Regions from separate parts of the Planococcus sp. APC 3900 genome, predicted to be linked through region 2. Evidence: a T-box and tRNA genes for the amino acid it is inferred to sense, from the RefSeq annotation. Region 2 holds a T-box; the other regions hold tRNA genes.
What was found. The T-box of region 2 lies ahead of argS (arginine--tRNA ligase). A T-box ahead of a tRNA ligase gene usually reads a tRNA of that ligase, here a tRNA-Arg.
Positions count from the first base shown of each region.

Region 1: it encodes a tRNA-Arg, which carries the amino acid that the T-box ahead of argS (arginine--tRNA ligase) is inferred to sense. The anticodon was not compared.
Region 3: it encodes a tRNA-Arg, which carries the amino acid that the T-box ahead of argS (arginine--tRNA ligase) is inferred to sense. The anticodon was not compared.

Region 1 is NZ_JASDCT010000003.1:420,108-427,470, forward strand. It holds gene lon (endopeptidase La) at 1-1,171, opposite strand, end outside; gene clpX (ATP-dependent protease ATP-binding subunit ClpX) at 1,397-2,668, opposite strand; gene tig (trigger factor) at 2,842-4,128, opposite strand; gene QMA04_RS08945 (tetratricopeptide repeat protein) at 4,231-5,211, opposite strand; gene QMA04_RS08950 (TIGR04104 family putative zinc finger protein) at 5,299-5,598, opposite strand; tRNA gene QMA04_RS08955 (tRNA-Arg) at 5,804-5,877, opposite strand; gene QMA04_RS08960 (XTP/dITP diphosphatase) at 6,022-6,627, opposite strand; gene rph (ribonuclease PH) at 6,624-7,363, opposite strand, start outside.
Region 2 is NZ_JASDCT010000005.1:141,570-148,932, forward strand. It holds gene QMA04_RS11925 (FixH family protein) at 1-285, opposite strand, end outside; gene QMA04_RS11930 (PepSY-associated TM helix domain-containing protein) at 308-1,687, opposite strand; gene QMA04_RS11935 (GNAT family N-acetyltransferase) at 2,307-2,858, opposite strand; gene QMA04_RS11940 (MFS transporter) at 2,895-4,139, opposite strand; partial or broken gene argS (arginine--tRNA ligase) at 4,338-6,029, opposite strand; T-box leader at 6,086-6,299, opposite strand; gene QMA04_RS11950 (hypothetical protein) at 6,794-6,976, opposite strand.
Region 3 is NZ_JASDCT010000007.1:100,305-107,667, forward strand. It holds gene trxB (thioredoxin-disulfide reductase) at 1-823, shown strand, start outside; gene QMA04_RS14440 (NUDIX domain-containing protein) at 1,028-1,513, shown strand; gene rapZ (RNase adapter RapZ) at 1,506-2,387, shown strand; gene QMA04_RS14450 (gluconeogenesis factor YvcK family protein) at 2,392-3,387, shown strand; gene whiA (DNA-binding protein WhiA) at 3,411-4,361, shown strand; gene QMA04_RS14460 (HPr family phosphocarrier protein) at 4,415-4,672, shown strand; gene clpP (ATP-dependent Clp endopeptidase proteolytic subunit ClpP) at 4,731-5,342, opposite strand; tRNA gene QMA04_RS14470 (tRNA-Arg) at 5,515-5,586, shown strand; gene QMA04_RS14475 (hypothetical protein) at 5,793-5,936, shown strand; gene QMA04_RS14480 (TPM domain-containing protein) at 5,933-6,715, shown strand; gene QMA04_RS14485 (LemA family protein) at 6,972-7,363, shown strand, end outside.

The DNA of each region.
Region 1 (7,363 bases), on a different contig from region 2:
GGATTTCCGATTCATCGCGGACGCCGCCAAGTGAAACGCGGACAAATTTGCGGTCCAGGGATTCGGCGATCGATTTCGCCAAGGACGTTTTCCCGACACCCGGAGGTCCGACCAGACAAAGAATTGGGCCACGCAATGAATTGGTCATCTGCTGGACAGCCAAGTATTCCAGTACGCGTTCTTTGACGCTTTCTAGTCCATCATGGTCACGGTCCAACACTTCTTCTGCGTATTTGATATCCAGACGATCATCTGTCGCTTCCGACCACGGAATCGTTACCAACCACTCGATATAATTGCGGATAATGCCGCTTTCTGCAGCTGCAGAAGGAAGTTTCTCGTAACGGTCCAGTTCTTTGAAAGCCACTTTTTGAGTAGATTCCGGCATTTTCGCTTCTTCGATCCGTTTTTTCAGATCGACCACTTCAGCTGATTTGCCGTCTTTGTCGCCAAGTTCCGTTTGGATCGCTTTCATCTGCTCGCGCAAATAAAATTCTTTTTGCGTCTGCTCCATCGCTTTTTTCACACGAAGGTTGATCCGTTTTTCCAGATCTACGACTTCCTGTTCACTATGGAGACGGGTAATCAAAAGCTCTAAGCGTTTGCTGATATCGAATGTTTCCAAAACTTCCTGCTTGGCAGCCACTTTCATCGAAAGATGGGAAGCGACCATATCCGCCAAGCGGCCAGGCTCTTCAATATCAGCAACGGTATTATACGTTTCTGTGCTGACTTTTTTCGAGCTCTTCGCGTAGTTCTCAAAATGCTCAAGCAACAAACGCATTAGGGCGTCTTGTTCTGCATCTCTTTCTGTTTCGTCCGGGAAAGAAGTCACTTCAACAATCGTGAAGTCCTCCCCTTCCTCGTAGTTCTTCATTTGTCCGCGTTCCAAACCTTCAACCAGTACACGGATTGTGCCATTCGGCAATTTCAGCATCTGCTTGACATATGCCAGCGTACCGATTTTGTGGAGATCGTCTTTCTCCGGCTGCTCTGTACTCATGTCTTTTTGAGTTGCCAAAAAGATGATGTTGTCATCCAGCAATGCCTGTTCCAATGCAGCCACCGAACGCTCACGGCCTACATCTATATGCAATACCATCGTCGGGAATACAAGAAGTCCGCGCAATGGCAGTAATGGCACACTTTTCGTCACTTTTTTCTTCGCCATCTGGGAAGTCACCTCCGGGAATATTTTCAACAAGAAACAATCGTAAGTAAGTTTTAAGGTTATAAGACATATCGCAGCCTTGACAGGTGCTTCCGCTTTTCTAATAAAAACGGGCCAACTCCGAAATGCGCGGATGCGCACGATCAGAGTCAGCCCGTATCATCCTTTTGATTGGTTCAACTGCCACTCAGTGAGACTTTTCCACTGCGTGAAGTTCCACTCATTTTACGCGGATGTTTTCTCATTATTGTCGTTGACGAATACGGAGCCATCTTCCAAAATCAGTTTAGGCTGTACGCTATCCGCAACAGTTTCTTTTGTGATGACACATTCAACGATGTCTTCACGTGAAGGCAGGTCAAACATCACTTCAAGCATGATATTCTCGATAATTGAACGAAGTCCACGGGCACCGGTTTTGCGTTCAATTGCCAATTTCGCAATTTCAACAAGTGCACCAGGCTCGAAAGTCAATTTAACGCCATCAAGTTCCATCATCTTCTGATATTGCTTGATCAATGCATTCTTCGGTTCAGTCAAGATTTCAACCAAAGCTTTTTCATCCAATTGCTCAAGGCTTGCCAATACAGGCAAACGGCCGATGAACTCTGGAATCAAACCAAATTTCAACAGATCTTCCGGAATCAATTGGCTAAGCAATGATTTCTCATCCAATTCTTCCTTGTTCGGATCTGCACCGAAACCGATGATTTTATTGCCGAGACGGCGTTTGATGATTTGGTCTACTCCATCGAAAGCACCGCCTACGATGAACAGAACGTTCGTCGTATCGATTTGGATGAATTCCTGATGTGGATGCTTGCGTCCGCCCTGAGGTGGAACACTTGCAGTGGTTCCTTCCAAAATCTTCAGAAGGGCCTGCTGTACGCCTTCACCGGAAACATCGCGTGTAATCGATGGGTTTTCGGATTTGCGTGCCACTTTGTCGATCTCATCAATATAGATGATTCCTTTTTCTGCGCGCTCCACATCATAGTCTGCAGCTTGGATCAGCTTTAGTAGAATGTTTTCTACGTCTTCTCCGACATAACCAGCTTCAGTCAATGAAGTTGCGTCTGCAATCGCAAACGGCACATTCAGAATACGGGCCAAAGTTTGTGCAAGCAAGGTTTTCCCGCTTCCTGTTGGTCCGATCAAGACAATATTAGATTTCGACAACTCGACATCATCGATTTTGCTGTTTGAGTTGACGCGTTTGTAGTGGTTATAAACTGCTACAGCCAACGATTTCTTCGCTTTTTCCTGGCCGATGACATAGCCATTTAAAATATCCAGAATTTCTTTTGGCTTAGGCACTTCTTTGAATTCTACTTCTTCGTCTGTACCAAGCTCTTCTTCTACGATTTCCGTACAAAGCTCAATACATTCGTCACAAATATAAACACCTGGTCCTGCGACCAGTTTACGAACTTGCTCCTGTGGTTTACCACAAAATGAACATTTTAAATGCTCTTTCTCGTCATTGAATTTGAACAATGTATTCACCCCTATTCAAGCCATTATCTTACAAGATTATCGTAATTGTAGCAACTAATTAGATTCACAGTCAATTTCTTGGCATCCTAAGTATAATTCCAGTGTTCTATGTAGTGGAAAACAAGGTGCGTCTCCGCACCTTGTTTCCTAATTCTTTATATGTTGCTTATGTGTTATTCAGCGATTTTAGCGTTGTCCACTAGGAACTCAACTGTGTTCTGCATGCGGATATCGTTCTCAAGCATTTCAGTTCCACCTAGAGCTGTTTTGATCTGTTCAATGTCCATGTTGAATTGACCAGCCATTTTTTCAAGCTCTTTGTCGATGTCTTCTGAAGTAACTTGCATGTTTTCAGCTTCAGCAATAGCTTCAAGTGTCAATGAAACGCGTACGCGTGTTTCAGCATCACCGTGCATTTGCTCACGAAGTGCAGCTTCGTCTTGCCCAGAGAACTGGAAGTATAATTCAAGGTTCATGCCTTGTTGAGTCAAACGTTGTTCGAAATCACTCATCATACGGTCCATTTCTGTGTGGATCATTGCATGAGGAATATCGATTGTTGCGTTTTCAGCAGCTTTTTGAACCAATTCGTCGCGAAGCGTTGCATCAGCAGCAGATTTCTTCTCAGCAATCAGGCTTTCTTTCATTTTCGTGCGAAGCGCTTCAAGGCTTTCCACTTCAGGGTCGATTTCTTTAGCGAACTCGTCGTTCAACTCTGGAAGTTCCTTGCCTTTAACTTCGTTTACTTTCACTTTGAATGTTGCAGCTTTGCCTGCAAGTTCAGCAGCGTGGTATTCTTCTGGGAAAGTGACTTCAACGTCTTTTTCTTCTCCAGCTTTAACGCCTACCAATTGCTCTTCAAATCCAGGGATGAAAGAGTTTGATCCGATTTCAAGGGAATAATCATTTCCTTGGCCGCCTTCAAAAGCTTCTCCATCAACAAATCCTTCGAAATCGATAACAGCTGTATCGCCTTCAACGATTGCTTCGTCTTCTTTAACAGTCAACTCAGCCATACGCTCCTGGTTTTCTTTCAACTGGTTTTCGATGTCTTCGTCAGTCACTTCAGTATCAGGTTTCGATGCTTCAAGACCTTTGTATTCGCCAAGCTCAACTTCTGGTTTTACAATCACTTTCGCTGTAAATACAAGAGGCTGGCCTTTTTCGATTGTTTCAATGTCGATTTCAGGACGGTCAACCGGGTTGATTCCTGCTTCTTCAACTGCATTCGCGTAAGCGTCAGGCAAGATGAAATCCAAAGCGTCCTGGTAAAGTGATTCTACGCCAAAACGTTTTTCGAACATTTGACGAGGCATTTTTCCTTTACGGAAACCTGGTACGTTAATTTCTTTAACAACTTTCTTAAACGCTTTATCAAGACCGGCGTTTACTTCTTCTGCAGGAACTTCAACTGTAAGAACCCCTGTGTTACCTTCTTGTTTTTCCCATTTTGCTGACATATTATAAGCCCTCCAAACATTTTCTACAAAGTCATTTTACGTTTTATACGAATTTTGACAACTTCAATATTATAGCACACATGCCGACAGGTTCAACTATTTCTACCCATTGCGCATTTCGAACCAAAGTTCGGCCTGCTGAATCAGCTCGAGCAGCTTTTCGTCTTCACTGAATGAAGTCATTCCGCTGAACAGCCCTTCTGTGTAATCCATATACCCCTGCGCCACGTCTTCTTCATTATAGTCATCCCAGATGAACGGATACAATAGATAAATATGCCGTTCAAACAGTTCTTTGACCATCTCTAGACGAGTCGGATCCTTCGCCAGCTCGTTGTCGATGATAGCGGTGATTTTCCGGATTCGGCTGTTGTTCACCGGATCCGGCAATTCATTGATGCTGAATGTGCCTTGGTAATGAAATTTTCGGACGGAAACTTCCGCATCGATCTTTTCCTGGAACAGCATGAATAATATGTATGTCTTCGTCAAGAGATCGGCTTCCGGATGTTCGATGATCGCAATCAGCTTCTTCTTCAAAGCCTGATAGGAAGTCGTCGGCAAATCCAGAATCAATTGCTCTTGTTCCGCAGGGTGAAGCGCCAAAAATGTATCGATGGCGTACTTCGAAGCATCCACTTTTTCAGATGCCGCATTTGCTGCAATGCGTTCGTTCAAGTCACGCAATTGCTGGAATTGTTCCAGCCGTTCTTCCGGCAACACTTTTTCTTCTATTAGAGCTTCAATCATTTTTTCCGCTTCTTCAAATTCGCGGACTTGCATCAAAATACTTATGTATAATTCCATCGTTTCCAGGTAATGAATCGGTCCGATCTTCAATAATTCACGGCACACTTCTAGCGCTTCCTGGAATTCCCCAAGCTCATAGAGGCAATAGGCATAACCGCCGAGGGCTGCTGCGTGTTCAGGTTCATATGACAAAACTTGATATAGACTGTCACGGGCATCTTCGTACTTTTCTTCTTTTAAATAGGTCATTCCTTCAGACAACAAACGTGTTACGGTCGTCGGAAAAACAATGACATTCCCCTTGCGCTTTAAATCGCGATATTTCTTCCGCATCCTACCACCTCTTTTGTATCTCATAATCATATCATATTCCCGTTAGAGCGAAAATAAAAACCTTATTGTTGGAATAATGATTGCCCATCACCACAAAGCTTTCTGTTCGCTGGTCAGTTCCAGAAATTTTGGAATCAGGGACAGGCCAATCGCAAACAGTACAATCATCATGCCGACTGTATAAATCAATGGTAAATCCAAAATTATTGCAAATGGCAAAGGCAAAAGAATCATCCAATTGATCAGCGTCATTCGTTGCCGAGATTTTGGTGTTGCATATTGACTGTCCTTGCAATTCGGACAGCGCATGGGGCCATGGATTTTCCAGGAGGCCATGATCGACTGCTTCCAAGTCCATTGAGTTCCGCACCTTTCACATACTGGCATAAAAAAACCTCCTTATAAGTATTACGTCTTAAGCAGGATTTAGTTTCACTCTCCTTAAAATTCACGCCAAAAGCGAATATAAAAAGCCATATAGAAGCCGGTAGTTCAGAGATGAAAAATCACCTGTTGCATGCACAAAGAAACCTCCCCGCCGTTCCATGAACGATGAGGAGGTTTCTTTCGTGTACTATGTACATTCCTATAATGTCCCAGGAGGGATTCGAACCCCCGACCGACGCCTTAGAAGGGCGTTGCTCTATCCAGCTGAGCTACTGAGACCAAAGCTTTCTTAGAGTCCAGACTGTGGCGCCTGCTGATGCGGGCGGCTTCGCTTTTCTAACGAAAGACAATTTTAATTATAGAAATGATTTGAATAAAAGTCAATGCTATTTTAAAAAAACATTAAAATTAATTTACAGGCATTTATTCTTGTTTATTCATCCATGTCGGCAGGCTTTCCTGCAACTTGCGCAAAGCATTTCCTCTGTGAGAGATCGCTGCTTTTTCATGAGGCTCAAGTTCAGCCATTGCTTTATCCTGTTCAGGCACGAAGAAAATCGGATCGTAGCCAAAACCATGATTGCCTCGGCGCTCATGAAGGATCATTCCTTCGCATGACCCCGAAAAGGTTTCGGTCTTCTGACCAGGAGCTGCGACAGCCAACACACACCGAAAACGCGCTGTACGCTCGCTGTCCGGCACGCCACTCAATTTCTCGAGCACTTTGTCGATATTTGCGTCATCGCTCTTAGCGAGGCCTGCATAGCGCGCTGAGTAGACCCCCGGTTCCCCGTTCAACGCGTCAATTTCCAATCCACTGTCATCTGATATAACCGGGATGCCAAGCGCATCCGCTACAGCTTCAGCTTTCAAAATAGCATTTTCTTCAAATGTCACGCCTGTTTCTTCCACGTCCATATCCTCTGCCACGTCCCGCAAAGTCAGCACTTCATAGCCGAGTGGAGACAGCATGGTTTCGAAATCTTTGGCTTTGCCTTTGTTTTGAGTTGCGATTACAATTTTTTTCATAGTTCTGCCGGCACCTTTTCACCAACACGCAAAGCGATTTCACCCAGTGCCTCACGCTGCATGGCAATCAATTGGCTGATTCCCACTTCTCCAAGATCCAATAACTCATTCAATTGGGCACGTGTGAAAGTGGATTCTTCGCCTGTTCCCTGCAATTCCACAAAATGGCCTGCACCGGTCATCACCAAGTTCATATCAACTTCCGCACTTGAATCTTCAACGTAATTCAAGTCAAGGATCGGCCCATTTTCAGCAGAAACGCCAACACTTGTCGCTGCAAGAAAATCCGTTACCGGGAATGCCGGCAATTCTAATTTGCTGATGGCCATTGTCATCGCGATAAAAGCGCCTGTAATGGATGCTGTGCGCGTTCCACCGTCTGCCTGGATCACGTCGCAGTCAATCCATAAAGTACGCTCACCCAGCTTCTCCAGGTCGACTACAGCACGCAATGCACGGCCAATTAGGCGTTGGATCTCCATTGTGCGTCCGCCAATTTTGCCGGCTGAAGCTTCGCGGCGGTTCCGGCTGTTGGTAGCGCGCGGCAACATGGAGTACTCAGCAGTAATCCAGCCTTTGCCTTGCCCGCGTAAAAAACCGGGTACTTTATCTTCAATCGTCGCTGTACAAATGACTTTTGTCTGTCCAACAGTAATCAGAACCGAACCTTCCGGATGAATCAAGTAGTCGACGTCCACTGATACGGGACGCAGTTCGTTTGTTTGTCTATTATCTA
Region 2 (7,363 bases):
CCCCTCTTTTATGAATGCTGCTTCTTCCATCGGCAAACGAAACGAACCGTCATGTTTTAAAATTTCAAAATGAACAAAATCAGCTTTTTCAAGCTTCTCACCATCTCGCGACAAAATTGCTTGCACTTTAAATGGCTCATCAGCAGCAATAACATCGGGGACAGCTACTTTAACTTCAAGAGCGTTCTCTTTCTTGTACAAATCCGCCGCATCGTTTCGAAGGGAGCAAGCGCTAAGGAGAAGCATACCACCGATGAATAGAACCAATAAATATTTCCTTTTCATTTTTCTGTCCGCCTTTCTTCGTTTAGGCGTTAAACCACCGCTTAACAACTGGGATGCGCTGGATGATCAGCCAATCAAATAACCAGACAACCAATATCGACAAACCGACCAGTGGAAATAGAATCCCCAATCCGATCATCAGCCAAAGAAACATTTTCGTTTTAAAAAGAGCTGGTGCAGTTGGTCCACCCATCCCTTTTTTTGGTTTTCGCTTCCACCATAAATAAACGCCGCTTATCGCTGTCAATATAACGCCTAAGCAAATGATCAGGCTAGCAAGTTGGTTGGCCAAACCAAATTGAGTTCCTTTGTGCAACGTAATCCCCCACGCTACCACCTTACCGATTATTCCGTAATTATCGTAACGGTAATCCGCCAGAACCGCACCCGAATATTGATCAATATGAATAGTCGCTTCATCCTGGGCTTTAGGCGGGAACACGGAAAGTGTATAGACGCCTTCCGGTTCCTGAGGAATGATAATGGAGTAGGTTGGGTAAATGCCTGTTTGCTCTGCAATTTTAACCACTTGATCCAGTGTTTGCGGTACCAGACCCTGCAAACTCGATATGGGAACATCCAAGGTTTCAGCAGCCCAGGGAACTTCTGCAATATCCTGTGTTTCAACTCCTGAAACAGGTGCCTCACCTATCCATACCGAAGGCGGATAACCTTCCCCAGTATTTGTTGTGATTGCTTGAAAATTTGCTCCCCACAATCCTGACCACGGCAAACCTGTCAGGATTAAAAATAATAACCCTCCAGAAACCCAAAAAGCAGGAACTGCGTGCAAATCGCGCCTTAAAATCTTTCCGCCTTTTTTCAATCGGGGAAACAAAACCCCTCCCATACCTTTTGGTTTCTTGGGAAACCATAAAAAGAAACCCGTCACCAATAGTACAATGGCCCAGCAAGCAGCCAATTCGACAATCCGATCACCCAGCGTTCCAGCCATAAGTTCGCCGTGTATTTCTTCAATTTTATCCATAATCCGATCTTCATTATTCAGTTCTCCAACGGACTTCCCTGTATAAGGATCTATAAAAAGCGTCAGAGATTCTTCGTTTGTACTTATGGTTACTTCACTCGAACGCTCATTGTCTTCACCTGGCCGATATTGCGTGACTATGGCTTCGGGATATAACCGTTTCACTTCTTCCAGCTGTTCAGAAACAGCCACTTTTTCTTTCTGTGGATCAACTTGATAATATTCCTGGTAAAGTACACTTTCAATTTCACTTTTAAACAAATAAACAGAGCCTGTTACTGCTAAAAGTAAAAGGAGCGGTGCAAAAAGAACACCTGCATACAAATGCCATCTCCATATTGTTTTATATGTATTTCTGCCTAGCGTCTTTTTGGGGATTTTATCGGAATCCCCTTTCTCTCTATTGTCTTTCAATTGAACTTCCTCTTTTCTTTTGCATGCAGCTGCTTTATTGAATTAACGTTTAAAGTGCCAATTTAGATCTGTTGAACTGCATAAAAGCTTATAAATACCTTGCCGGATATGTCCGTAATCATTAGAAGCCAGAATAGGTTTGAAAAAGGTAATCTGCCTTCTCTGCAGTAATAACGAACGCAATTATTAATTCTCCTAACTTTAGTTAAATTACGCAAGCTTATCTCGTTAATTCTTTACAAAAAAAATACATGTTTTCACCTTTTTATATATATGCATAACAGAGAACTGAAAAAAGTCCAAAAGTATTTGTTGAAATCGCACTAAAATAACCAATAATTTTACTAAGTGATGATGATCAGTCTGATCATTTGAGTTTATTGATTTTAATCGTTTTATTCGAACTGAAAGACCGCCATTCGAGGTGACAACAGTCCATCGGCCAAAGCCATTTTGACCTTGACTGCGTCGTAATCAAAGATCTCGTTTCCGGATCTCCTTTTGCAGTGCCAAAAGGGTGGTATCATACAAATCCTGAAGTTGCACAGAATCCATTCACACAAATACCCCCGCATAAGACAAGACATGATGTCTCGTGCGAGGGTGTTTCTGCGTTAAATTAATCATGTATGTTGAACCTGCCCATCAAGACCGTATTATAATAATCCCCATCCGAAAGAAGTTTGTCTTTCCTTAATATGCCTTCTACTTCAAAATCAAATTTCTTATACAAAGCAATGGCCTTGCTATTGGTTTCCAACACTTTTAAGGTTAGTTTTTGGATGCCATTCGCGTCTGCCCATTGGATTGATTCATTCAGCATGTTTTTCCCAATGCCATATCCCCAATACTCACGCAAGACGCCGATACCAAATTCTGTCTGGTGATAAGTTCTTTTCAGTCCATTCCCTGCACACCTTGAAAATGCTACAAGTTTTCCATTTGTTTCGGCTACTAGAAACAAGCTATTTCCACTAAGTTTATCTTCTTCAATTATTTTTCTGAACCCGGCTTCATCTATGTAGGCTTCTCCTTTTTCCCTGTCTAAGTTTTCGGTTTCGCCATCTATTTTCAGCCTTAGTTCAGATAAATGACTGGCATCTTCTTCAGATGCCGTCCGTATGCTAAAAATTACATTACTTGAAGAAAAGTTTTTCTGGTCGATCAACATCTATATTTACTCCCGTCTGTCTGGCATTTATATTTTTTAAGCCAGCTCTTCTTCCAGTTCTTCTTCCGCTTCCTCATACCAGCCGGAATACTTCGGATTCAGCACCGCTATTGCATACAAGAAAGCGGCCACTAACATAATCACTGCAAGAGCCCCAATCGTCAGCTTTAGTGAAACTAGATCGGCCAGTAAACCAATACCTAAAATGAAAAAGATTTGAAATACACTTTGGATCAATTGGAAGATGCTTGTCACTCTCCCCATGACAGACACCGGTACATTGTTTTGATAAAAAGTCGCAATTCCCGCATTCAAAAAGACATTAAAGAATCCAAGTATGATAAAGCCGACAGTAACCGATGCAAAAGACCAGGAAAATGCGTATATGACATAGCCGAAAGTCATCATCAGCAAACCGATGACAATCATATAACGGATAGATACTTTATTCGAAAAGATGGACAGCAACATCGCCCCGCTCACTGAACCGATGCCCGTGATGCTGATCAGGAGGCTGTACTCCACTTCCGTCAGACCAATCACCTGCTGGGTAAAGACCACTTCCTGGGCATCCATGGCAAAAGAAAACAACATCACCGCAAGAAAACCCAGGTAAATCGCAGATACATATTTTCTTTCAGTCATAAAAGCATAGACGACTGTAAAATCTCTTGCGACTTGAGCAAACGTCAGAGCAGGAATTTCTGTTGGTTCGATTTTTTCGGTTTCAGTCAACAGAGCCAGCAACAACGAGGCCAGCAGATAGAACACAGCCGTCAGCCACAAAGTGACCGAAATATTGGTTGTGAGGATAAGCGTTCCACCAATAGCTGGACCAATGATGAATGCACTCGATGAGCTGAATGACCGAAGCGAGTTAAATCGCTTTCTCTTATGCGGAGATACCAGCATGGTGATATAAGTCATTGAAGCGGGACCGAAAAAGGACTTGGCAATGCTGAGAACAACGAGAATCGCGTACACCGCCAGAAGATTCGGCGCCAAAGGGATGAAAGCGATAAACAATGCCCGTGCGACCAAAGTCACCATCACGATGTTCTTCTTGCTTCGGTAATCAATAAAGCTGCCTGTCCAGAATTTCGTCACGATATTGGTCAACGGACCGATCACCCAAAGCCCTGCCACAGCAGCTGCCGAACCGGTCATTTGGTATACGATGATGTTGATCGCCACCAGGTAGATGAAATCTCCCAGACTGGCGATGCCCAAAGAACCAAGCAGGATGGAAGGCGTTTTCCATTCGTTCAAATGCTGTTTCACCACAAATCCTCCTTAACTTAGAACCATCCATACTAACTGACAGATTATTATATCTTCTCCGATATATTTAAAGTATAGCATTATAATATTCCATAATAAGTAATAATTAGTCGAAAATTTCAGTTTGAATATGTTAAAGATCTGTGAATCTGGCTATTTTCTATCCTGGTTTAGGCTTGCATGGTATCCAAAATTTCTTTACATTCTTTCAGGCGCTTTGATTCCAAGTAACCTTAATCCTTCCTTTAATACGATCGACACGGACTGAACCAGGGCTAGTCTTCATTCCAGTTCGATATCTTCGCTCAATATTTTCACGTGCGCATAATAGGTATTGAATTCCTGAGCCAACGAAATCAGGTATTTGGCAATTTGAGACGGCTCTGCATAATCAAAACTTTTGGAAATCACTTCTGGGAACGCCAGCAATCTTTTTATAATCGGCCAACTGTAAGGATCATTCAGTCCTGCCGGATTGAGCAGTGTAAGATCGATTGCAGACTTCGATAAAATGGAACGGGCTCTCGCATGGGTATACTGGACGTAAGGACCTGTAGCGCCTTCAAACTTCAGCATGTCCGAAAGGGAGAATTCTATATTGCTTTGGCGGTCATTTTTTAAATCATGGAAAATGATCGCCCCTACGCCCACCATTTTGGCTACTTCTTCTTTATCCGGCAACGCTGGATTTTTTTCTGCAATGTTATTTTCCGCAAGAGCGATCGCTTCTTTGATGACTTGTTCCAGCAAAATCACGCCGCCTTTACGAGTCGACATCTTTTTGCCGTCTTTCAAGATAAAGCCGAACGGCACATGGACCATATCTTTTGGCCATTCATATCCCATCTTTTCCAACACCAAAAACAATTGCTTAAAATGAAGCGTTTGTTCTTGCCCCACGACGTAAAATGATTGATCAAATTGGTAACTTCTTTTTCTGAACAAAGCTGCCGCCAAATCGCGCGTGCCGTATAACGTGGCGCCATCCGATTTTCTGATCAATAGGGGCGGCAGGCTATAATCACTCAAATCAACGACATCCGCCCCTTCCGACTTGATCAGCAAATGTTTTTCTACCAGAAGCTCCACCACTTCATCCATCTTGTCGTTATAAAAAGCTTCTCCGTTATAAGAATCAAATTCCACATCCAATAGTTGATAGATTTTGGCGAACTCCTGGAGCGACTCTTCACGGAACCATTTCCATAAGTGCTGGGCTTCTTCATTTCCATCTTCAAGTTTCTTGAACCACAATCTGGCTTCGTTCGCCAATTCCGCATTCTTTTCAGCTTCATCGTGGAATTTTACATAAAGCTTCAGCAATTCACTGATGGGGGCCTCTTTCACTTGCTGCTCATTCCCCCACAATTTATAAGCGGTGATCAATTTGCCGAATTGTGTTCCCCAGTCGCCAAGATGGTTGATCCGAATGGTTTTATAGCCACATTTCTCAGAGATGTTCGCCAAAGAATTGCCGATAACTGTTGAACGCAGATGTCCCATGGAAAACGGCTTCGCAATGTTTGGAGATGAAAAATCCAGCGTTACCGTTTTGGTTTGCCCAAGCTCTGAAGAGCCGTAATTTTCCTGCTTATGCAAAATTTCTTTCATGACCATTAAGCTGACGTCCAGCTTGTCGTAAAAACAATTCACATAAGGCCCTTCCGCTACCACCTTTTCAAAATACGGGTGGGCAATTGCCTGTGCCAGCTCTTTCGCAATTTCAACAGGTGACTTCTTTAATGCTTTGGCCAATATGAAGCAAGGAAAAGCCAGATCTCCTTGTGTGTCGAATTTCGGCTGTTCAATTAAATTCACGATTTCATCAAGCTCCACAAGCCCATTCAGCTCTAAAGCAATTTCCTCAGCATACGTTTGTTTTAATTCCATTCCATAGTCCTCCTCTTTTAACTAAAAATAAAAAAGCCCGTCTCTGTATGCATTCATACAGAGACGGGCTTTCCCGCGGTACCACTCTCATTGTCCATAATTAAACAGACCAACTTAAACATGATAACGGGTTTCACCGACATGCCCTACTGGAAGGTTCAGGCAGTTTCTCGGAAGTGCGGTTCATTGCAGTAGACATCACTAGGCTTTCACTGTCCCCGGCTCGCTGACGTATCCATATGCAACTACTCTCTTCGTCGCAGAATTTTTGTATAGTTTTGGAATATCATAGCTTACAATGCTTGCAGAGTCAAAAGATTTTGAAAACAAAAGGTTTTTTTGTTCCTGTTGCCAAAAAAAGGTATGATTAAACAAATCTATTGTTTATTAACTTGTCAGAAACGAGGAGATGCCCATGACGAATCGATTCGAATTGAGTTTGAAAAACAAAGAAGTAAGAATGTGGATATATCCCGCTTTAACGGGCAGTAAGACTCCCGCTTTTATAAGCGGGAGATCCACTGACCGTAAAAGTCCGATTGGATCAACTAACAATCAGCGGGGGATGTAGAACCCCCCACTGATTGAAGTTTCTCTTTATATCATGATCCCTACAGCGATTATCGGATTTTCCATTCTGATTTTTGCAGACTATGCTTACCAATATCTTTCCTCATTGGTTCTTTTAAGGGCCTGGATTGTTTATTATGCTTGGCGTTTTCAGTACAGAAAGAAAAAAACAGACTCAACTCACTGAGTCTGTTTTAGAACGGCAGGCTTTGAAAAAGCGACAAAGTGATGACGAATGCTGATGCAGTTCCTGCAGACAGCAAAGTTAACATCTTCGGCCATTGGATCTCTTTCGTCGGTTTTACCGCTTCTTTGGAAACCGCGATCCAGATGATTATGGACAACAAAGCAATGATTCCAAGTACTTCATTGGACATCTATAACACCTCCAGTATTTATTGGTTAAGTTTAACATAGTTGTTAGTCTTTTCAGTTTTTACATCGGCTTTTTTCTAATACTTTTAGGACGACTAAACCTAAAAGTCCGGCTATGGCAATTCCATACATGATCGTTTTATGGGTTTCCCCCCACGTACTCCATGCCGCTAGCAGAATTAAAACCAGCAATACAACGTAATACCCGTAAGTTAACATGCCTTGTATGTCCTTTCTTATGCGAACGGCAATATATATCTTCTCTTTATTTCTCAGGTGCTTGTCTAATTAAACTCCAAACCGATCCTATCAGAAAACACCCCACCACCAGCAGGCCAAAAGTCAGTGGGTTAAAGAAAATATGATTGGAAAAAATAGTGAATAAGGAA
Region 3 (7,363 bases), on a different contig from region 2:
TACGGAAGAAATTGAAAACTATCCAGGGTTTGACCATATCCTTGGACCGGATTTATCTACAAAAATGTTTGAACATGCGAAGAAATTCGGTGCTGAATACGCTTATGGCGATGTTACCGAAATTATTGACGGCGAGGAATACAAAACCATCAAAGCTGGATCAAAAGAGTACAAAACACGTGCGATTATCGTAACAACGGGAGCCGAGTACAAGAAAATGGGCATTCCAGGAGAAACTGAACTTGGCGGCCGCGGCGTGAGCTATTGTGCGGTTTGTGATGGAGCTTTCTTTAAACAAAAGGAATTAGTGGTTGTCGGCGGCGGAGATTCAGCAGTCGAGGAAGGCGTTTATTTGACTCGTTTTGCGGATAAAGTAACCATCGTCCACAGACGCGACGAACTTCGTGCCCAAAAAATCCTTCAAGACCGTGCATTCGCCAATGACAAGATCGACTTTATCTGGAGCAACACGGTCAAAGAAATCCACGACGATGGAAACGGCAAAGTTGGAGGCATAACATTGGTATCGACGGATGATGGGACTGAAAAAGAATTTAAAGCAGACGGCGTCTTCATCTACATCGGCATGTTGCCTTTGACAAAGCCATTTACTGAACTGGGGATTTTAAATGATGAAGGATATGTGGTGACCAATGAGAAGATGGAAACCAAAGTTCCAGGAATCTTTGCAGCCGGAGATGTTCGTGAAAAAACTTTGCGCCAAGTAGTTACGGCAACAGGAGATGGCAGCATTGCAGCACAGGCAGCTCAACATTTTATTGAAGAGCTTATCGAGAAAATGGCAATGAAAACTCAAGCTTAATTTTTTCTTAATCTGTTTGTAACAGCTTTGTCATGTATAAGAGGTATAGTTAAGAAAGTAAATTGACCCCCTTTTTATAAAGAATTTGGATAGGCCGTTTTCCGGGCAACCCGGTAAACGGCCTCTTTTTTTGCATTCTTTTGCATGACACACCAGGATACATGTATAATGAAGTAAGTTTACAATAGATGCGGAGTGTCGAATGTGCAGCGAATCGCGAATTTATTAGTTATCCAAAATGGACAAGTATTATTATTGAAGAAACCGCGCCGTGACTGGTATGTGGCACCTGGCGGAAAGATGGAGCCCGGTGAGTCGATTTTCGAAGCGGCCGTTCGGGAGTTTAAAGAAGAAACGAATGCGACTCCGGTTGGAACTCATTTAAAAGGCATATACACGATGATGATCCAGGAAAATGGACAAAATGTGGACGAGTGGATGCTCTTCACATTTGCAGCCCGTGGACTGACCGGAAAAGTGTTTGAAGAAACACGAGAAGGCTTATTGGAATGGCATCCGGTTGAGGATCTGGCGTTTTTGCCGATGGCAGAAGGCGACCGGACCAACCTGCAATTTGCGGCCAGCCAGCAAGGAATCCAGTATGGGACATTCCATTACACACCGGACTTCCAGTTAATCAAAGAAACCATCCAAACATCAATAGAAGAGGTGAACCACCAAAATGGATAACCGCCAAGAAGAAACAGAGTTAATCATCATTACAGGCATGTCAGGAGCAGGAAAAACTGTGGCAATCCAAAGTTTTGAAGATTTGGGCTTTTTTACGATTGATAATTTGCCTCCTGCCCTTTTGCCTACTTTTATCAAGTTGATGAGAGATTCAGGGAAATCGATGAAACGTGTGGCAGCAGTCATGGATTTACGAGGCGGCGACTTTTTTGACAGCCTTGTAGAATCGATCGACCATTTATCGCAGGAACCGAATGTCTCCATCACAGTTCTGTTTCTGGATGCGGAAAACCAAACATTGGTGAGCCGATACAAAGAAACCAGAAGATCTCACCCGTTATCGCCAGGCGGACTGGTTTTGGGCGGCATTAAAAAAGAACGTGACATGTTAAGTGATCTTCAGGGAAGAGCGCAGTTTAAATACAATACATCCAATATGTCGCCACGTGAGCTGAAGGAGAAAATCATCGCGGACTTTTCTTCTAAGACCAGCAATGTGTTCACAGTGAATGTGATGTCTTTCGGGTTTAAGCACGGCATGCCGATCGATGCCGACCTGGTCTTCGATGTCCGCTTTTTGCCGAATCCTTACTATATTGAAGAGCTGAATCCTTTGTCGGGATTGGATGAACGGGTTTCCAGCTACGTGCTGAAATGGCAGGAAACACAGACGCTAATCGAGAAATTGACGGATCTTCTGCAGTTTATGATTCCGCAATACAAAAATGAAGGAAAAGCCCAATTGGTCATTGCCTTTGGCTGTACAGGCGGACAGCACCGTTCTGTGACCTTGGCTGAGTACTACGGAAAACTTCTCGCTGAGAACAATAAAGTCATCATCACCCACAGAGACGTCAAAATAAGAAAGGATTGAGTGCATGGAACGCAACCAACACCGGAAACGCATTGTTATTTTAGGCGGTGGCACTGGCCTTTCCACACTTTTGCGGGGATTGAAGCTGTATCCGCTGGATTTGACGGCTATCGTTACTGTGGCAGATGACGGGGGAAGTTCAGGGCGTTTGCGAAATGACTTGGACATCCCGCCACCAGGAGATATCCGAAATGTGCTGGCTGCATTATCGGATACAGAACCATTGGTAGCGGAAATGTTCCAGTACCGCTTCAAACATTCCTTGGATTTGGATGGCCATTCCTTGGGTAATTTGATGCTTGCGGCTTTGACGGATATTACCGGTGATTTTTCTCATGCCGTCCATGAAATGAGCCGTGTATTGAGTGTCAATGGCACCGTTTTGCCTGCGGCCAATCAAATTGTAACGCTCAATGCAGAGTTGGAAGACGGCACGATCATCAAAGGCGAATCCAAGATTCCTGCATATTTGCAGCCGATTAAACGGGTGTTCATCGAACCCCGTGATGTAAAAGCACTGCCTGCTGCGATAGCGGCCATTGAAAACGCCGATGTAATCGTGGTCGGACCGGGTTCTTTGTACACCAGTATTTTGCCGAATCTACTCGTGAAAGATATTAAAAAAGCAGTTCTTGCGGCAAAAGCGAAGAAGATTTATATCTGTAATTTAATGACACAAGCGGGCGAAACCTATGAATATACAGCCTCTGACCACGTACAGGCACTTTATGACCATGTCGGCGAAAGATTTTTGGATGCGATTCTGCTAGATAAAGTCCAAGTGCCGCCGGTTGTTGCCGAACGCTACAAAAAAGAAAAAGCATGGCCGGTGGAATATGACGAAGAGAAGCTGAAAGAGATGGGCCTCGAAGTCCACCGAAAAGACATCGCCAATATCTTTGGGGAAATAGTGCGGCATGAGCCGATGAAAGTGGCAGAATGGTTATTTGAATATGCTGGGGGCCGTGCCAGTGAAGATTCAAAGCAGCTTTACTTCTAGTGCTTTGAAAGGGGGAACGAATTTTGTCTTTTGCATCGGAAACAAAAAAAGAAATGACACAGATAGAAGTGGATGATTGTTGTGGAAAGGCAGAACTTTCCGCTATGATCCGGATGAACGGCACATTGTCGTTTTCCAATCGGCAATTAAGCCTGGATATCCAGACTGAAAATGCGGCAATTGCCCGCCGTATCTATACCTTATTGAAACGTTTCTACAAGCCGTATCCTGTCGAATTGCTCGTCAGAAAAAAGATGCGTTTAAAAAAGAACAATATCTATATTTGCAGAATTCGGGAAGGTGCCAAGCATATCCTGGAAGACCTGGAGATATTGACAGAAGGGTTTCAATTCCAGCACCAAATCGTTAAAACATTGATTGAAAAAAACTGCTGCAAACGCTCTTACTTGCGGGGGGCCTTCTTGGCTGGCGGATCTGTCAACAATCCTGAAACATCCTCCTACCATTTGGAAATCTACTCTCTTTATAAAGACCATGCAGATTCTTTGGTTGATCTAATGAACGAATTCCATTTGAACAGCAAAATGATCGAACGGAAAAAAGGGTTTGTGACGTACTTGAAAGAAGCCGAAAAAATCTCGGATTTCCTGAGCATCACTGGCGCGCATTCCGCTTTATTGAAATTTGAAGATGTCCGAATCATTCGGGACATGCGCAACAGCGTGAACCGTCTCGTGAATTGTGAGACGGCCAACTTGAACAAAACCATCGACGCCGCATTGCGTCAAGTGGAGAACATCCGTTTTATCGATGAAGCAATTGGAATCGATCAATTGCCTGAACGATTGCGTGAAATTGCCCGACTTCGGGTAGAGTATCAAGACGTCACCTTGAAAGAGTTGGGTGAAATGGTGTCTGGTGGAACAGTCAGTAAGTCAGGTGTCAATCACCGGCTGCGGAAAATCGATGAAATCGCTGCATCGTTGAGAAATGGAGAAATGATCGGCCGCTAAATGCCGGCTGTTCTTTCATATATAAGAGAGTGAAGTTTTAGAGGAGGATAAGTATGGTTGAAAAACAGGTGAAAGTATTATTGAAATCAGGTCTTCAAGCAAGACAGGCTGCTTTATTTGTTCAAGAAGCGAACAGATACACAGCGGATATCTACTTGGAAAAAGACAATAAAAAAGTAAACGCTAAAAGCATCATGGGAATCATGAGCCTAGCCATCAGCAAAGGCACACTCATCACGATTTCAGCAGACGGCTTGGACGAGGAAAAAGCGGTTCAGTCGCTTTCTGGAATTATCGAGCAGGAAGCTTGATCACCTCTGATTAGAGCAAATAAAAACCTCACAGCCATTGGGCTGTGAGGTTTTTGTTTTAGATATCTTTTTTGTGGTTTTCAGGCAATTTGCTGCGTGTGATGACTTGGTCGATCAAGCCATATTCAAGCGCGCGTTCTGCTGTCATGAAGTTATCGCGGTCCGTATCTTTGGAAATGACTTCGATTGGTTGTCCTGTGCGTTCAGACAAGATCTGGTTCAATTTCTCGCGAAGATGAAGAATGCGTTTCGCTGCAATTTCAATTTCAGTCGCTTGGCCTTGAGCACCACCAAGAGGCTGGTGAATCATGACTTCGGCATTCGGCAATGCAAGGCGTTTGCCTTTTGTGCCAGCTGCCAATAGGAATGCACCCATTGAAGCTGCCATACCGATACAAATTGTCTGTACGTCTGGACGGATAAACTGCATTGTATCGTAAATCGCCATACCGGCTGTGATGCTGCCGCCTGGGCTGTTGATGTAAATGGAAATGTCTTTGTCCGGATCTTCCGCTTCAAGGAACAGAAGCTGCGCGACGATTGAATTCGCAACATTATCATCAATTCCGCTGCCCAGCATAATAACACGGTCTTTCAACAAACGTGAATAAATGTCATAAGCACGTTCGCCTCGGCTTGTTTGTTCGATTACTGTAGGAATTAAGTTCATAGAATAGTTCCTCCTCGATTAAGTGGTGTGCAAACAATGCTGAAAGTTCTCTCAGCTGTACTATTATCATACACATGATGGTCAATGAAGGTCAAATCTAACGAATTAAAAAAATGGACTTGATTAAGTCAGAATGGTTTTGTATAATAGAAAAGTCGCTAATAGCGAATACGCCCTCGTAGTGTAATGGATCACACGTAAGATTCCGGTTCTTGAGATGGGGGTTCGATTCCCTCCGAGGGCATCAATAAACAGGAAAGTCCGTTTTGCCGTTTAATCGGCGATGCGGGCTTTTTTTTGGTTGCCATATGCAAAGATGCGAAAAATCGCTTATGGATGGAATCTTCTGTTAAGAGGTTAAATGAGCTATACTACGAAAGATATGTAAAAAGTTTACATGCATAATTATAACGAAATATTATTACGTAGTATCGAAAAGAGGGAAGCTGGATGAAGAAATTAGTGATTTCCAATCTAAGTGTAACCTTATGGATTAAAGGTGGATTCGATTTGAATAGAGAAAAGTATTTTGAAGAAAATCCAGGTGCTTCTGAAGTGTTGGCCATCAATTTCGGAATGGATAATGAAAAATGAAGAAAAAAATTATCTTTCTGAGTGCATTAGGGATTTTCCTGGTGGCTGTTCCTGTCAACGCAATCGATTTCCCGGAACTAACCAATGATATTTATGTACAGGATATTTCTGATGTTCTATCCGATGAAGCTGAAGAAGAATTGCGCCTTTTAGGTAAAAACTTAGAAGATGCGACGACTGCCCAGATTGCTGTGATGGCCATTCCTTCGCTGGAAGGAGAGGCTATTGAAAGCTATGCTTTAGAAGCTCTGCGCCATTACGAAATTGGTTCTGAAGAAGAAAATAACGGTGTTCTGATGGTAGTTTCGACAGGCGACCGTGAAATCTATATCGCTACGGGCTACGGTCTTGAAGGTGTTTTGCCGGATGCTAAGGTGGGGCGGATATTGGATGATTACGCCGTGCCGTATTTGAATAAAGATCAATTCGACCAAGGCATTAGGAATACCTATACAGCGCTTTATCATGAAGTGACAGCAGAATATAGCCAAAATGTTGGAGCTGCCGCTACCCAGACTGGAGCATCCCAAGTTCCTGCTTATGAGCCCCGTGAAAAATGGCCGCTTCATCGTGTCATTATAGCCATCGTCATTGGCATTTGGATTGTTGTGGCCTTATTTGGAGATGGTGCAGGAAGAGGCAATGGCAAAAAATCCAGAAGTGGCCGGTTGAGAGGCCAATCACGGAGCGGCAGTGCCAGAAAAAGCTCTGGAGGCAGCAGACCCCGCAGAGGTGGAGGAGGTTCTGGTGGGGGCGGCGGTGCAAAACGGAAATTTTAACTAATGATGATGTGATAAATTGAAAGTTGGCCAGATGAAATGATTTGAAATGCTAGGGATTTTCCAGTTCATTCTGCCTGAATAGATTAGAGGGCGAGTCTTATTTTTCAATTTAGAGAAATTGCCTTCTAAAGGAATGGCGCAGCTGGCATCTGTCTACTCCTTCTTTTCAGGCCTTTTCCAAAAAGAAACGTTTAAAAAGTCGTGTGGTAAGGGAAATGATTACTAGTACATACTAGTTAAAGAGGTGGAGCATTTGAGGAAATTGTTGATTCCTATTATTATTGTAATTGCATTAATTGCCATTGTGGCAGCCATTCTTGTGCCAAGCTACAATGGTTTTGTCCAGCTTGAAGAGGACGTCAACCAGTCGTATGCCCAGATTGAAAACCAGCTGCAGCGCAGGTTGGATCTGATCCCGAACCTGGTGGAAACAGTGAAAGGCTTCGCTGATCAAGAACAGGATGTCATCGACAGTGTAACGGAAGCCCGTTCGAACTTGGCCGGTGCGGAAGGCGTCAGTGAACAGGCGGAAGCAGATGCTGAATTGAGCGGGGCGTTGAGCCGCTTGCTTGTCGTAGTGGAAAATTACCCGGAGATCCGCTCCAGCGAAAATTTCCAGCAGCTGTCGGATGAACTGGCCGGTAC